Regions from separate parts of the Rothia sp. HMSC069C01 genome, predicted to be linked through region 1. Evidence: riboswitches for the same ligand, from Rfam matches in the RefSeq annotation. Region 1 holds a riboswitch; each other region holds the start of a gene.

Region 1 (3,953 bases):
AGCATCAGGCGCGCTATAGTACGTAGTTTCATGAGAGATATTCCTTGTGTCGTTGTGTTGAGCGAGAGGAAATCTTTCTATGAGTGAGCGGTATTCATGGTAGGGAACCTATGGTGTGGCAGATTCCCACATGCGACAATGCGCATTAGTGGCATTGTGGTGCCGTTTGAGCAAGAGAGTGGTATATGAACGGTTGTATATGAATAACCGATAGATAAGATTTCACCTGCATCCTAGCACCGTAAAATTTTATAAATCTGTGACATAAAACAAGTTTTGGGAGCGGGTCATATCACAGGAATAAGTAAAGGTTTCCGGCGACATAACCCGCTCCCGCACGCTGGCAGCATACAAGGCTAGCGAATAAGACCTTGCTCTCGTACATCATCAGCCGTTATGAGATTAATCTCAATCTCTGGTGAAGGTTCAGGATTCTTTCGTAGAAGCGCCAGTGAGCTGGTAATCGTAGTTCATCACGCTGAAGTAATGGGGGTTGCCGTTCTCGCCATCATTGCTGTCGTGAGACACCAAGACTTGCCAAAGCATCCACGCGACAATAGGCCCGAAATGAGCGCGGAATACAGAATATCTTCCGTATAATTTGAGGATGCTCAGATCCGGGTGAGTGAGCGTTTTATCGTAAAGATTTCATGTGTATCTTACATTGTTTAGGATTTTTGGGGTATATCCCGTAAAATTATTACTGGCGTGTAATCCGAGCGCCACTTATTCACCCAACCACTCATAGGAGTCATTGTGACCCACGCATCTACGCGGGGAGGTCTGACGCGCCGTCGTGTTCTGGCGGGCGCCGCATGGACAACCCCAATTATTGTTTCTTCCGCTGTAGTTCCGGCTTATGCGGCTTCGTATGATGACACACGCCCTGACTACGGTATCTTTACCCAGGCGTTCGTCACCCACCAGGAACTAGACACTAACAGTTTCCTGGGGCTAGATTCATTTAGCGGCCCGGTTGAGAACGAGCACGCCAGCGTCCCGGCAGGTTCAAGCGGTCTCTACTCGGCTGGCAACGGTAAATTTACCCCCGGCGGCAGCATCGGCAAGGCAAAATGGGGTGGCGCTGGTTTCTGGTTCTCAGCACCCAAGGCAACCACTAAAGACGGTAAGCAGACATACTACTCGGGCACCACTACCCTGCTCGCCGGTGCGCGCCTACGCTTGGAGCACCGTTTCGTTTTCCCCGACTGGGCCGAGATCGACGGGGCAGAACCTCCGGGCTGGAATAAAAATACTGACGATTTTGCGGTTTCCCTCGTCGTCAATCCCACGCCAGAAAACGGCGATAATCCCCAGCTCGTCGCCTTCAACGGTGGTGCTATGCACGGTTACTTCAGCGAGATGACCGCCAACGGCAATAAGCTGATAGGCTACGTCGATATTACGCTTGACCATGATGTTGTAGCTTCCAGTCATAACGGCGGCGGGACTCAGGTCTACAACCAGATCTTGGCCAGCCAGTTCGGTACACATTTTGAAGATTTCTATCTCGAACACTACGGTGTGACCACCACCCTGACGATCCTCAGCGGCACTCTGCGCTACGAACCTGAGAATGGTGCCCCCAAGAGCGATATTGACCTGACCGGTCAGCAGGCTGTGGCCTCCATCGAACATGTTGGTGAACCTGAGGATCCGGATCCGAGCACTCCCAGCACCCCCAGCGACAAGTCAAAAGGCGGCGGTTCCAACTCGACGGGATCAACGGGTGACCAGAAAAACAAGGATCAAGAGAGCGACTTCACCGTCCGTAACGACATTCAGATCGATCCTAACGACTGGTTATCCGGGCAGAAAAACCCTAACGGAGCCTCGAAAGGCTCAACCAACGCACAAAAACAGAACTAATCGGTAATTTTGGGTGAGTAAATGGCACTCCCGCCGGGTAAATCCTCTTGACGAGGCGCATCCCGGTGGGAGTGTTTTTTTGTACTGTTCGCGAGCAGGTGGTTTTTGACCCGAGCAGGTAGGAAAATCCTACCTTGTCGACAAAATCCTACCTGCTCGCGGTATAGGGTGTGGTGTGGATGCGTGGGCGCAATGTTGCGGAATGTTACGAACGTGGCGCATACACGCGCAATATGACGGGGTGTCTTTGCACCTGCGCCAGCTACAAGGTTTACTAGATTGGTAATCCATCTAGAGCGACCGAGAGACCTGGCTCGACGACGTCGCAGCAACCTCGCCTGCGGTGGCGCATCATGCGCCTTCATAACGCCGAAGGTGCTAACGCCAGCAACCGATGGGAGATACTGTGGGACTTCCCTCCCCTTTTTCATTCACGAATCCTCTAGCACCCACCCCCAACCCCGCGCACGAATCTGACGAGGCGCGGGTAGCGTTCTGGGAAAAACAAGCCGAACGCCTAAGCTGGGGCAAGACCTGGGACAACGCACATACCTTCCAGAAACCGCAGGTTATCGGAACCGACGCTGAGGGCATCGAAGAATACTCCGTACCCGAGATTAAGTGGTTCGAGGGCGGCAAACTCAACGTCGCCTACAACTGCGTGGACCGCCACGTGGAGGCGGGCCGCGGCGACAAAGTAGCCCTCTATTTCGAGGGCGAACCCGGTGACCGTGAAGCTATCACCTACGCCGAACTGCAGCGACGCATCGCCCGCGCCGCCAACGGCCTGCTCAAACTCGGCGTGCGTAAAGGCGACCGTGTAGTAATCTACCTGCCGGTTATTCCCGAAACCATTATTTTCACGCTTGCGTGCGCGCGGATCGGCGCAATTCATTCGCTCGTGTTCGGTGGGTTCTCGGCGGAGGCGCTGAAGTTCCGGGTGGAAGACACCGGCGCGAAGGTTCTGATCACCACCGACGGGCAGAACCGCCGCGGCAAGGTCGTGCCCGTGAAGGTGAATGCCGATGAAGCATGCTCGGGTGAGAACAATATCGAGCACGTGATCGTGGTGGACCGTACAAGCGCCGCAGACCCCGTGGCGCACGCGCAGGTTCCCTGGACGGCCGGGCGCGATATTTGGTACCACGATTTGGTGGACGATCAGCCCGATACCCATGAGTACGAGCTGCACGATGCCGAAGACCCGCTGTTTATCATCTATACCTCCGGCACCACGGGCAAGCCCAAGGGCCTGGTGCACACGATGGCGGGGTATTTGGTGCAGACCGCATACACCCACGCGCTGCTGTACGATCTGCTGCCGGACTATGTGGATGACGACGGGGTGCTGCGCCCCGATGAGCTGTCTGCCGTGAACGATCCGACGAAGGTCGAATCGACTGTGCACTGGTGTACCGCCGATCTCGCGTGGGTGACCGCACACACCTATGAAATCTATGGTCCACTCGTGAATGGGGTTACCGAGGTTATTTTCGAGGGTACCCCCAATACTCCGCATTATGGCCGCCATTTCGAGGTTATCGAACGCTACGGCGTCACCAATTATTACACCGCGCCCACCCTGATTCGTTCCCTCATGGGGGCTTTTCCTGACGGCCCCGAACCTGGAAAATACGACTTCTCAACTGTGCGTCTGCTCGGGTCTGTGGGCGAGTCCATTAACCCTCAGGCGTGGAAGTGGCTGCGCAAGCACGTGGGTGGGGGTACCGCATCGTTTATCGATACGTGGTGGCAGTCCGAGACCGGCTCGACCATCTGCTCCCCACGGCCACACGACCCCGCCTTCGCGCCCGAAGGGACCTTCCCCGAAGGTACCCCGCACTGCACTCCCCTTCCCGGATGCGCCACCCGCGAAGTCCCCGGAGTCTCGGTGCACGTGGTGGACGAGCACGGTGACCTCGTTGAGCCCGGCAAACAGGGCTTCATTGTGGTCGATAAGATCGGTCCCTCCATGGCACGCACCGTCTGGGGCGACCCGCAACGCTACCTGAATTCCTATTGGAAGCACTACGGTACGCGCGGCTGGTTCCTCGCCGGTGACGGCGCGAAAGTCGATGATGAAG
Region 2 (3,953 bases), on a different contig from region 1:
TGCACCTGTTTGACGCGTTCACGCCGCTGCTGAGCCCGCTCACGCGCCTGCTCTTCACGTTCTTGTACCTCGCGTTCCTGCTCATCGTTCCTGAGCTGTTCACGCTCTGCCCGCGCCGCGCGGCGCTGCTGCAGCATCTCGCTCATGCGACTGCCCAGGTTGGGACGTTCATCGGCAAAACGCGGCAGCTCACGACTGCTGTCGGGCAGAAGCACATGGCACAGCAGGTTACCCAACGCGGTACCCGCGCCCAAAGTTATTGCGGTCGCCACGGCGAAAGCTGCGGGCGATGCGCCTACCTCAGTAAAACGCCCCACGCCTAACGATCCGCTGGATATCCAACCCAAAATATAAGCCCATACGCCACAGAGCACACCCACCAGCGAACCCAACACGAGCGAAGAAAGCGGCAGCGCAATCACCCGGTAACGTACCTTCATGGTGATCCACTCGTCCACGTGGTCTTCACCTTCACGCAAGAACCACCAACCGGCAACGGCCCCGGCGCCCAGCGAAACCGCCAGGCTCGCATACCCTATCCAGCCCAGGCTCTCAGGGATAGCGCCCAGCACCGGAAAGAGCGGAAGATCGCCCATCGTCGTCTGCGACCAGCCCACATGCGTGTCAACACCGAACGCGAACCCGGCGCCGGTAGTCCACGACATCGCGTAGATCACCAAGTTCGGAAGGTAACCCAGCTGCAGCAGGGTCACCGCGAGCGCCCCCACCGGCCCGGCGTGAAGTTCCTGGTAGATTGTTGCGATTTGCGACCAGCGCATCATCATGGCGATCACCAGCACCAGAGCACCGCCCATAATGAGCGAGAAAATCGCCACCATGGAGGCACGCACAATCGACCACACATAAGAACTCGCCCACCGCGAGTACTGGCTCATCTGCGAAATCTGTTCAGCGGTGTTCACGCCCACCATACGGGCAAGCGAACGCGATTCATAGTAGCCGCCCCAGATCAACCCGACCAGCACCACGATCTGCGGAATCAACGCCGCACCAACAATACCCAGCAGATGCCGTTCGGTACTCGCCCACGCAAAGGCGACGGCAGCAAAAATACCATAGGCAGCGCACCCTAATAGTACGGGCTTGAAGAATTCCCCCTCATAGGATGCGCGCGCCAGTTTTCGCCCAGACCTAAAGCATAAGAGCACCGGAATAATACTCAGCCCCATGGGCACCAGCGTGAGCATGCCGTGCGGCAGGATAATACCGAACGCATTCGGAATATTCAGCGGCACACCGTGCATGAGCAGCCACAGGTGGGAGGCAAGAGTTGCGAGTGCGGGAAAATCCATGCGGTTAAAACCGTTGGTAAACCACACCGCCATGAGCAGAACGAGCACAAGCCCGAAAGAAAGCGCGGCGGTAAAAACTAATTCAACGATGCCCTGCAGCCAGAGTGGCATAGGGGCAGAATACCGGGATGTAGAAGAGCTACTTTTCATCGTTCTTCCATCATGCCATGAAACCTGCCAGCGCGTGCGAGCCTGCTGGGCTTTCGGGGAAATAGTTCCGGTTAAATGGCGGCTAACCTTCGTTAACCGCTCACCGTGAACATAGGGGTTACACGAACGTTACTGATGCGCTCTCACCGATGCGGCAGCGCGTACAGCTAACTGTGCCGAGCATTTCTCACGGCTTTCTCGAACACGCAGGTACTTCCCCGGCGCTTACGGTGAAAATACTGTGCGGAAGATTAGTCTTCAATCCACGGATTCACCGCGGGTACGCCCCAGGACCGGTACACCTCAGCCTTTGAAGAAACAATTTCGAGGTTATGAGCTTGGGCGCTCGCCGCCATCAGACCTTCGAGGGCGGCGGTGGGCAGGGGCTCGGCATCTTTACGTCCGTGACTGTGGGTGCCGCGCGGGGCGCTGCGTCCCGCCCATTCGAGGCTTACGCGCGCATCCACGTTGATGATATGGTCGGCGAATCTGTCGAGAAGTTCGGCAATCCATCGGTCGGTCTCTGGGTAGGGGTAGAGTCCTTTGAGTTCGCCCACGCTCAGCACCGAAATGTAGAGGTGTTTATAGGCGCGGCGGCGCAGAAAGGCAACAACTTTGGGATCTGGTGTGGCTTTGCGGATCTCGGCGAGAACATCCGAGTCGAGAAGCAGTCCTGAGGCGCTCATACCCCTATGCTACGCGCAAACCGGCATATTCGACGGCAGGAATACCCTCGGGGTTGGGAAGAAGCAGAAAATTGAGGAATTCGTCGCGCTTAGAAGAAATACGTGCGTAATCCTGAATGCTTACTGCCTGGTAACCGCCGCGTGCGGGCACGGATGCGGCACGCAGATTTTCCTGATAAGAGCGTGCAGGAGTAAGGGGGGATGCTGGAGATGAAGAGCTGTTGTACATTGACAACCATGCGCCGAATGCGCGTTCCTTTCGCGTTGCTCTTGCCTGTACCAAGTGCCACCTGAGGCGGCGAATACAAACCGCTTCGTCATCCGAGCCACCCGTGAACATGGGGTTGGCGTTCGACCATAGTCGGAGCTTATCAGTCGAAACTCTTGAAGCTGAATCCAGGTTACAACAGCTTTCAGGAATCTGTAAACGTGCGAACCCGTCAAATTCTTGTGATTTACATAACGTGATTATGGGTGCGTATCTGTATATAACCGCCTTATGGCGGCGTAGTGTGAAGTTTTGGACATTCAGGACAGGCCTACACATTCGAGAAAAATCACGGCACACTGGGTAATGTACAGAAATTTATCTTGCCTCTGATATATCACCATGTCACGCCCACTTTACGCTTCCGGAAAGAAAGAGTGATAACTGTGAAAAAGACTGTACAGATCATGGGGATAGTGGCCGCAATTTTTCTGATCATTGGGTTTGGCTTGTTCATCCTGGCCGGTTGGGGCTCACTCGTGGAATACCACGCCTTCGAATGGAGGGGTGTCGATCCCGCAGGAGCAAGTCCCCTCGTCATGGCGACTAACGACCTGAGCATTCTGTGCGCAGCTATCGGTCTCATCTTTGGTATAACCGCCATAGTTTTAAACGCTGTCAAGGGTTCTCAAGAGGTACGACAAACCCAAAAGAGCCAGCTCAACTGATTATTCTCGATCGATGATTATCAAAGACCAGGCTGAATGCTGAAGAACGTCCATTAGCCCGCAACAAGTTTCCGTTTCCGAGGGGTGGGTATGAAAATAGTACGCGTGGTTGGCATATTAGCTGCCATCTTTCTGGTTCTTGGTGCTGCACTATTTATTCTAGGAAGCTGGGGTTCACTCGTGGAGTATCATGCCCTCGAGTGGAGGGGTGTACAGCATAAAGGAGCGAGTCCTCTCACTCGATCAACTCTCACGATAAGTCTCTGGATTCTCGGTACTGGTCTTTTCGCTGGGCTTATCGTCCTGATTCCGCTCTTCACCACGGCGATCAGGAACTCCCGCAAGACGCACAAAAAGCATCCTAAACAGGCTCAAGACCTCTTGGAAGAAGGTCAGAACCAGGTTGATTCATAGAGCCAGTATCTAAGGAGCGCCCATGAAAAAAGCTATCTACATAGTTGGAGCAACAACTGCGGTGGTCTTCTTTTGTGGCATAGTCCTGTTTATTTTAGGAGAATGGGGCGCTCTCGTGGAGTATCACGCCTCTGAATGGAGGGGTATTCAATTCGAGGGAGCTAGTCCGCTCACACGCGCAACTTTGAATATAAGTTTCCGACTCTTAGGTATCGGTTTTCTCGCCGGGCTCTTCACCTTTATTCTGCTCTTCACCACGGCGATCAGGAACTCCCGCAAGACGCACAAAAAGCATCCTAAACAGGCTCAAGACCTCTTGGAAGAAGGTCAGAACCAGGTTGATTCATAGAGTCAGCATCTAAGGAGCGCTCATGAAAAAAGCTATATACACCGTTGGAGCAGTAGCCGCAGTACTTCTGGTTATCGGGTTTGGATTGCTCATCCTAGCCGGCTG
Region 3 (3,953 bases), on a different contig from region 1:
GCATCCACCCAAGATATTGGGGGCGATCACAAAATATTTGGTGGTATCGACCACCGCGCCCGGCCCCACGATACCTTCCCACCAACCATCACTTTCGACCGCACGGATACTGGGTGCAGGCATATCTGATGTGGGAATCCCGCGCGAAACATGGGTGTCGCCGGTGAGGGCGTGCAGAATAAGAATCGCGTTGTCCCCAGCTTCGTTAAGAGTCCCCCACGTCTCGTAGCTAATGTTTACCTGTGGAAGCACGGTACCGTTTTCGAGGGTGAAATCACCGATCGCCATCTGCCGCAGGTACCCCTGAGCGCTGGGATACTGCAGTTGCGACAGATAGGTGGCGTGTACGGTATTTTCCGTCATGTTTTCTCCTGGGTAACCGGTAGTTGGTAATGGCAGGCGAGAAACCGATACCGCGACCGGGCACTTACTGTGCAGCCCGGTCGCGGCGGTGCAGGTTAGGCGTTCAGAGTCGCAAAGCCCAGTTCAAGATCTGCAATAATATCGTCAATATTTTCGATCCCTACGGCGAGGCGCACAAAGTTTTTGCTCACCCCAATTGCCTCTAGCTCTTCCTCGGAAAGCTGCGAGTGGGTGGTGGATGCGGGATGAATCACGAGCGAGCGTACATCGCCGATATTCGCTACATTGGAGTGCAGCTGCAGGGCGTCCACAAAGGTGCGGGTCTGTTCCAGGTCGGCGTCTTTAAGGGTAAATCCTACGACGGCGCCCGGTCCCTTCGGCAGGTATTTTTGGGCTCGCTCGTACCAGGGCGAGGAAGGCAGACCGGCCCAGATCACCTGATCGACCAGCGGATGCTCCTCCAACCAGTTTGCGACCTTGGTCGCGTTCTCGATATGGCGTTCGATGCGCAGGGAAAGAGTCTCCAGACCGATACCAATGTTGAAGGCGTTGGTTGGAGAGATCGCCGCCCCGGTGTCGCGCAGAAGCGAAACTCGCGCCTTGAGAATATAGGAAAGGTTCGCACCAAAAGCGGAGTCTTTGCCCAAGTCACGGGCATAAACTAGACCGTGGTAACCGGGGGCAGGTTCGTTGAACTTGGGGAACTTTTCGGGATTGGCTCCGTAGTCAAAATTCCCGGAGTCCACGATAACGCCGCCGATTGAGGTGCCGTGCCCACCCAGATATTTTGTGGCGGAATGGATTACCACATCCGCACCAAATTCGATGGGGCGCACAAGGTAAGGGGTGGGAACAGTGTTATCGACGATTAGGGGAACGCCATTGTCGTGAGCGATCTGGGCGATAGGCTCGATGTCGAGTACATCGTTACGGGGGTTAGGTACGGTTTCTCCGTAGAAGAGTTTCGTGTTGGGGCGAACCGCATCGCGCCATTGCTGCAGGTCGTCCGGGTTCTCAACAAACGTAGTTTCAACGCCGAGGTCGGCAAGCGTATATTTCAGTAGATTGTAGGTTCCTCCGTAGATCGAGGGGGAAGCCACGATATGGTCGCCCGCGCCCGCAATATTAAGAATCGCATAAGTAATAGCCGCTTGACCTGAGGCCAGCAAAAGCGCGCCCACTCCCCCTTCAAGGGATGCGATACGGTTTTCGATAACCTCTTGGGTGGGGTTGTTCAGACGGGTATAGATAGGCCCAAGCTCGGCTAGAGCAAAACGGTTAGCGGCCTGTTCTGCGTTCTCAAAGACGAACGAGGTGGTCTGGTAGATAGGTAACGCCCGAGCTCCCGTTGCAGCATCCGGTGCCTGCCCCGCGTGAATCTGGCGGGTTTCAAATTTCCAACCGGCGGGGTTGGCGGGAGTCGGGACTGTAGTGTTGCTCATGCGAAGCTCCTTGTGATAGTTCAGGGGGCCGCATGCCGATTTCGGTACAGAGTTCTTGGGTTTTCTTCTCTGCAAACGAAAAAACGATGTACCAGAATCGGGCACATCGGTCCCGCGCTTGCGTTGTACTTTGTGTTCAACGCCTGGTCCTCACCCAGGGCACCCCACCGCGGAGGAGGGTTGCCGGCCAGCTAGCTGGGGCTTATCACTGGCTCTCATGACCTGCATCTAGAGTTTCATAGGAAGCGCACATGGTCAAGCGGGATGCGTGTTTTCGGCGCATTGTTGCAAAGATGACGTTTTATGAACTGTTTTCGCGACAGCCTATTGTTTGGGAGAAACACCAATACTTATGCGCTTGTGACCGTGCCTATGTTGTACCCGAACCGCTAAAGCCATATGATCTGCCGTTAGCCGTCGCTAAATTACCATCAGTGTAGGCAATCGTGAGCCATGCTACACTGATGGAAACCTTGAATCTAGGAGTGATGAGGTATGACCTCCCGCTAAAGTCGCACCGGCTCGCGGAATGCCCGCCCAGATGGTGGGCTCTAAAAATTTTAGAAATAACCCTGCTTTGGTTCGATACATTTCAGAAGCGCATAGTGAGCGCTTGGGACACCAAAGTTCTGAGGGTTTTATTGTTATACCTTCCGCATCTGCAGTCGGTGACTTGGGATTATTCAGGCACTAAGAAGTGCCTCTCTCACGACTATTCATCTCACCCGTCCCACATATTGCAGGCGTGCGAACACCATGCTCAAGAGGCTTCGGGTGACTAAGCACCGCAAGGTTTTATCACAATGTCTACAATTCTTGACGCGGCACAGCTATGCCGCACCTTTGGCAAAGGTGAACACGCTTTCACTGCTGTCGATAATGTTTCGCTTAGTATAAGCTCCGGCGAAATTCATGCTCTGCTCGGTCCCAACGGAGCGGGAAAAACAACAATTGTACAGATGTGCGCAACACTGTTGACTCCCACCAGCGGCGCCGTTCGCATCGACGGGGTGGATGCGCTTGCGCACCCCCAGCGTGCGCGCGCATCCCTAGGGCTTGTACTCGGCGGGGATACCGGGTTCTATCCGCGAGCATCCGCCCGCGATAATCTTCTCTTCTTCGCCGACCTTGCCGGGGTTAGCGCGCGCAAACGCCGTACCCAGGTGGCGAGCGCTTTGGAACGGGTCGATCTTGCAGATGTCGCCGCGAAGAAGGTACAAGAGTTTTCCCGCGGTATGAAACAACGTCTGCACATCGCACGGGCACTGCTGGGCGAGCCAAAACTGCTGCTTTTGGATGAGCCGACGAATGGGCTTGACCCAGATATTTCACTGACAATACGCCAGTTGATTCGTTCCCTCGCTGATGATGGCACCGCCATTTTACTCACGAGCCATCTGCTGGGCGAGATTGAGGAGTTAGCGCATCGGGTCACGGTCATCGGTGCCGGTCGCATGGCGGTTTCGGGCACAGTGGCGGATATTACCGCGCACGCCGGGATCTCCGCTACCACCGTGGGACGTGTGGGTGCGAATGCTGGAGCGGTACTTCAAGAACTTGCTCGGTCTTTGGGCGATGCGGGAACAATGTTACTGACCCCGCGCAGCAGCGAGTGGGAGATCACCGTGTACTGGAATGAACGTTCTGTTTCGGAAGGGTCGCACCCCTTCAGGACCGAACATGCAGAGGCTCTGCTGACCCGTATTCTCACTGAGCGTGAGGTTCAGATGCTCACACCGCTGTATACTCGCCCAGCCACCCTCGAAGAGGCATACCTGGCTATGGCGGAAGGACTGAAACGATGAACCGGCAACTTCGCCTAATGTCCTTTTCCCTGCGCCAATTTCTCACAGTTCCCTACTTCCTACAGTTACTGCTGCTGAGCACCTTTGGAGCAACGGCCCTGCAAGCACTCGCCGCCGGTGCCTGGCCAGTAGATGCGACCCTCGCCTGGACTCGCGCAGGCATTATCGGTACCTGGAACATGTGCATTGTTGCCGCCGGGATCCTCAACTTTGAGCGCTACCGGGGAACGTTCGTGTATCTGCTCAATGGTGCCGTGAACCCGCTGCGGGCGCTCGCAGCGGTGGTCTCAACTGCCTCCATTTTTGGGCTTGCCGCCCTGCCATTGGCCTGGGCTTTCTGGGC
Region 4 (3,953 bases), on a different contig from region 1:
GCCTCGCCGTGCACGAGCACATCCAGGCCCAAATCTTCCTGGAGTTTAATAACTGAGGTGATCTCTTCACGCAGGAACTCGTCAAGCTGCTGCTGCGTGATTTTACCGGCACGTGCCTCTGCACGGTGGCGGCGAATATCGCCGGTCTGTGGGAATGAACCAATGGTCGTGGTCGGCAGCTTCGGCAGATTCAGATCGGCTTGGGCATCCCGGCGGATCTTCAGTTCGGGACGCTCAAAATCCTGCGGTTTCACGGATGCGGCACGCTCACGGATTGCCGCATTATGCTTACGCGGATCCGCTGTGAAACGTGCTAGCGCTTCGTCGGCGGTCTTCAACTCTGCCTCAACCGCAGACTCACCGTCGGCAAGACCGCGGGCAAGAGTCACGATCTCGGCGACTTTCTGGTCGGCAAAAGCCAGACCGTCTACGGGCACATCGGCGGGGTCTTCAAGGTCAAGATCGTGCGGCACATGCTGCAGCGAGGTTGAGGACGCGACCGCCACCGCACCGCCGTTAATGTTCTGGAGTGCGTGCAGGAGCGCTCGCAAGTCGGCGCGCCAAATATTGCGCCCGTTAATGGCACCTGCCACCAGGGTTATGCCGGAGTCTTTGAAGGCGGTCAGCGCCTCGGCATCGTAGAGCGTGGAAACCAGATCGAGATGCAGCGCCTCAATACCGGTGTCTAACAGTGCGGGCAGGTTCTCGCGCAGGTTGCCGTAGGGGCTTGTCACCAGGATTGCGGGGCGGTTCGTTTCGGCTGCCAACGCGGTGTAAGTTTTACGCGTCAATTCGGCGATTTTGGCGTTGGGAATGTCGCGGTCCACGGTCAGGCCGGGCTCGTCGAGCTGCACCCACTGCACGCCGCGTGCCGCCAGTTCGGCGAGCACCTGCTGGTAGGCTTTCACGAAATCGTCCAGGCGATCCAGCGGTGTGAACCCTTCGGGCGAACCCTGTTCGGCTTTTGCCCCGAGAAGCAGGGTGAGCGGGCCGACCAGCTGCGGGCGCACCGTCACCCCGTGCTCCTTGGCGACTTCAAGCTGCTCGTCAATAGCCTCAAGATTCAGCTTGATCTCGGTATCCGGACCGATCTCGGGCACCAGGTAGTGGTAGTTCGTATCGAACCATTTCGTCATCTCCAGCGGAGGCAGCGTCTCGGTGCCGCGTGCTAGAGCAAAGTACCCGGGCAGATCGAGCAGGCCGCGCGCATCCTTGGCGTCGGCAAGACGCTTGGGCACGAGGGTGAAAAGGCGCACGGCATCGAGCACCTGATCGTAGTACGAGAAAGTCGCCGGGATAGACGAATCGGTGGCGCTAAGACCGCGCTCGATCACACGGTCATAGTAGGTGCGCTGCACATCTGCGGCCGCCTGGAGCAGTTCATCCTGCGTGATTTTGCCTTTCCAGAACGCTTCCTGTGCCTTCTTCAGCTCGCGGAAGCGGCCCACGCGGGGGTAACCGACGATGGTTGCTGCGGGGAATGGGGTGTGGGTCATCCTAGTTCCTTACTGTGGGAGGGTGTCAAATAAAAAGGGGAGTTTAGAGGTATTGAAGATCGCTTAGGGGGAGTTTGAAACGGTTCGAGTAGCGCGGAACGTCGAGTTCTTCGAGGACGTCCAGCACAGCCTCATGCTCGTTAAATGTGAAGAAATGCAGGCCGGGGGCGCCAGCATCAAGCACCTTGCGACATTGGTCGAGTGCATGTTCCACGCCGATGCGGTGCAGCTCGCGCGAATCGCTCGCGGTTTCCAGGCGATGCGCCAGCTCGCGCGGTACTTCAAGCCCGGCAAGCTCGCACAGCTTCGTCAGCCGAGCCAGCGAGGTAACGGGCATAATACCGGGAATAATGGGCATCTCCACCCCGGCAAGGCGCGCAGCATCCACCAGCCCCGAATAGCGCTCGGTCTCAAAGAAAACCTGGGTGATGGCGAAATCCGCCCCGGCACGCTGCTTTGAAAGCAGAATCTCAATGTCTTGAAGAAGCGAGGACGATTCGGGGTGCTTATGCGGGTACGCCGCAACCCCAATCGACACTTTCCCCGCGGCAAGATGCGCGAAATCCTCACGCTCCACCCTGCGAATCAGCTCCACCAGGTAGCGGGCAAAAGGCAGCTCAAGCGAGCGCGTGTTTTCGGGTGGAATATCGCCGCGCAGCGCCAGAAACCCGCGTACTCCAAGCCCCAGAATCAGACGAACCGAGCGTTCCAAATCGGCCACGGAATGCCCCACGCAGATTAGATGCGCCAGCGGATTCAGCGAGGTTTCATGTACAAGGTGATCGAGCAGAGCCAGCGTCTTTTGGCGGCGCTGCGCATCGCCCGAATAGGTAACGGAAACGTAATCTGGGTTGGTTTGCTCAAGCTCGGCAATGGTTTTGAGCAGGGAATCGCAGCTTGCGTGCGACCGTGGCGGATACAGCTCGTAAGAAAGAGCCGGGTGAACTGTCGTCATTTTCATTCCTCCGTGTTCACCCGATAGAAGCGTGCCCGAAGGTACGCCGAATCTTAGCAAGACGCGAAGGGAATTCACTTCTATCGGTTCTGGCGGGAGCACCTTGTCCGTCCACCCAATGGGTAGAGGCTGGCGAGGTTGCTGCGACGTCTAAGAGCCAGATCTCTCGGTCGCTCTGGATAGATAACGTTCCCATTTTAGGCAGGATGCGCGGTGTCAGCAAGAATATGTCGGCACATGTCGTCGAGCGGTCATAACCGCTTAATATTGTGGGATGCGGCGAAACAATACGTCATACGGGTTCGCGGCGGTTCGGATCGGCGAATTGAACCCTCCACCTGATTTGGTCGTAAGTTTAGCCGCGAGCAGATAATATGTCGACGAACAGATAGCGGAATGTTATCTGCTCGTCACAAAACTATCTGCTCGCGGGAGAATCGCAGAGCGCCGCGAACGTCATGTTGCGACCACGTCCTGTCAAACACGGTAGAGTAAATGTATGGAACGCATCGAATCTCCCGCATATGCACGCCTGGGTAACTCCGGGCTGGTCGTGCCCTCTGTCGGTATCGGCTGCAACAACCTGGGACGCCCCGGCACCCCCACTCAAACTCAGGAAGGCACCAACGCCGTGATCGCCGCCGCAGTCGAGGCGGGCATCGGCTTCTTCGATATTGCCGACCTATACGGCGCCGAACCCGGGCTGTCAGAAACCATGTTCGGTACCGCGATGCGCGAACTCAATCTCAACCGCGATGACCTGATCATCGTCACCAAATTTGGGCTTCCCACCGGCACCCTCAACGGCAACGACTGGGATGCGCGCGGCTCACGCCGATACATTATGCGTGCCGTCGAAGGTTCACTGCGCCGTCTGGGAACCGAGTACATTGACCTGTATTTCTACCACAGCCCCGACCCGAACACCCCGCTGGAAGAGACCCTGTCTGCGCTCGACACGCTCGTGACCAGCGGAAAGGTGCGTTACCTGGGGCACTCCAACTTTGCGGGGTGGCAGCTTGCCCACGCCGAGCACCTCGCCCGCGAACTCGGCACTGAGCGGTTTATCGCCGCCGAAAACCACTACAACCTGCTGGATCGCCGCGCCGAACTCGAAATTCTGCCCGCCGCCCGCCACTTCGGGCTCGGGGTTCTCCCGTATTTCCCGCTCGCTAACGGGCTTTTGACCGGAAAATACCGCCGCGACAGCATCCCGGCAGGGTCACGCCTGTCGCACTCCAAAGCGCAGGTACTCGCGCAAGCCGATTGGGAACAACTCGATGCCTACCACGAATTTTGTGCCGATCTGGGGATCTCTGAGGTTCAAGCATCCATCTCTTGGCTCAAACAGCAGGCTCCCGTTGCCAGCGTGATCGCCGGGGCAACCACCCCCGACCAGGTACGCGCAAACGCGCAGGCCGCAAGTGTGCGGTTCAACGACGACGAACTGGCGCGGCTCAACGAGATTTTCCCAGCGCCCGAAAGCATCGCGCTTTTCTGAC

The links. A riboswitch is a leader RNA that binds a small molecule or an ion and turns the genes downstream of it on or off. The one in region 1 is predicted to bind S-adenosylmethionine.
Region 2: another riboswitch for S-adenosylmethionine. It lies ahead of HMPREF2981_RS02410 (nuclease PIN); the one in region 1 lies ahead of HMPREF2981_RS05225 (AMP-binding protein).
Region 3: another riboswitch for S-adenosylmethionine. It lies ahead of HMPREF2981_RS00275 (bifunctional o-acetylhomoserine/o-acetylserine sulfhydrylase); the one in region 1 lies ahead of HMPREF2981_RS05225 (AMP-binding protein).
Region 4: another riboswitch for S-adenosylmethionine. It lies ahead of HMPREF2981_RS04590 (methylenetetrahydrofolate reductase); the one in region 1 lies ahead of HMPREF2981_RS05225 (AMP-binding protein).

The regions. Positions count from the first base shown of each region.
Region 1 is NZ_KV817391.1:136,085-140,037, forward strand. It holds gene HMPREF2981_RS05215 (C4-dicarboxylate ABC transporter substrate-binding protein) at 1-32, opposite strand, end outside; gene HMPREF2981_RS05220 (hypothetical protein) at 757-1,869, shown strand; SAM riboswitch class I at 2,154-2,270, shown strand; gene HMPREF2981_RS05225 (AMP-binding protein) at 2,276-3,953, shown strand, end outside.
Region 2 is NZ_KV817381.1:75,920-79,872, reverse strand. It holds gene HMPREF2981_RS02420 (cell division protein PerM) at 1-1,463, opposite strand, end outside; gene HMPREF2981_RS02415 (PIN domain-containing protein) at 1,715-2,149, opposite strand; gene HMPREF2981_RS02410 (nuclease PIN) at 2,154-2,432, opposite strand; SAM riboswitch class IV at 2,411-2,539, opposite strand; gene HMPREF2981_RS10850 (hypothetical protein) at 2,804-3,085, shown strand; gene HMPREF2981_RS02400 (hypothetical protein) at 3,176-3,499, shown strand; gene HMPREF2981_RS02395 (hypothetical protein) at 3,522-3,848, shown strand.
Region 3 is NZ_KV817375.1:64,594-68,546, reverse strand. It holds gene HMPREF2981_RS00280 (homoserine O-acetyltransferase MetX) at 1-363, opposite strand, end outside; gene HMPREF2981_RS00275 (bifunctional o-acetylhomoserine/o-acetylserine sulfhydrylase) at 459-1,805, opposite strand; SAM riboswitch class IV at 1,915-2,028, opposite strand; gene HMPREF2981_RS00265 (ABC transporter ATP-binding protein) at 2,609-3,610, shown strand; gene HMPREF2981_RS00260 (ABC transporter permease) at 3,607-3,953, shown strand, end outside.
Region 4 is NZ_KV817389.1:35,150-39,102, forward strand. It holds gene metE (5-methyltetrahydropteroyltriglutamate--homocysteine S-methyltransferase) at 1-1,496, opposite strand, end outside; gene HMPREF2981_RS04590 (methylenetetrahydrofolate reductase) at 1,540-2,451, opposite strand; SAM riboswitch class I at 2,529-2,637, opposite strand; gene HMPREF2981_RS04595 (aldo/keto reductase) at 2,951-3,952, shown strand.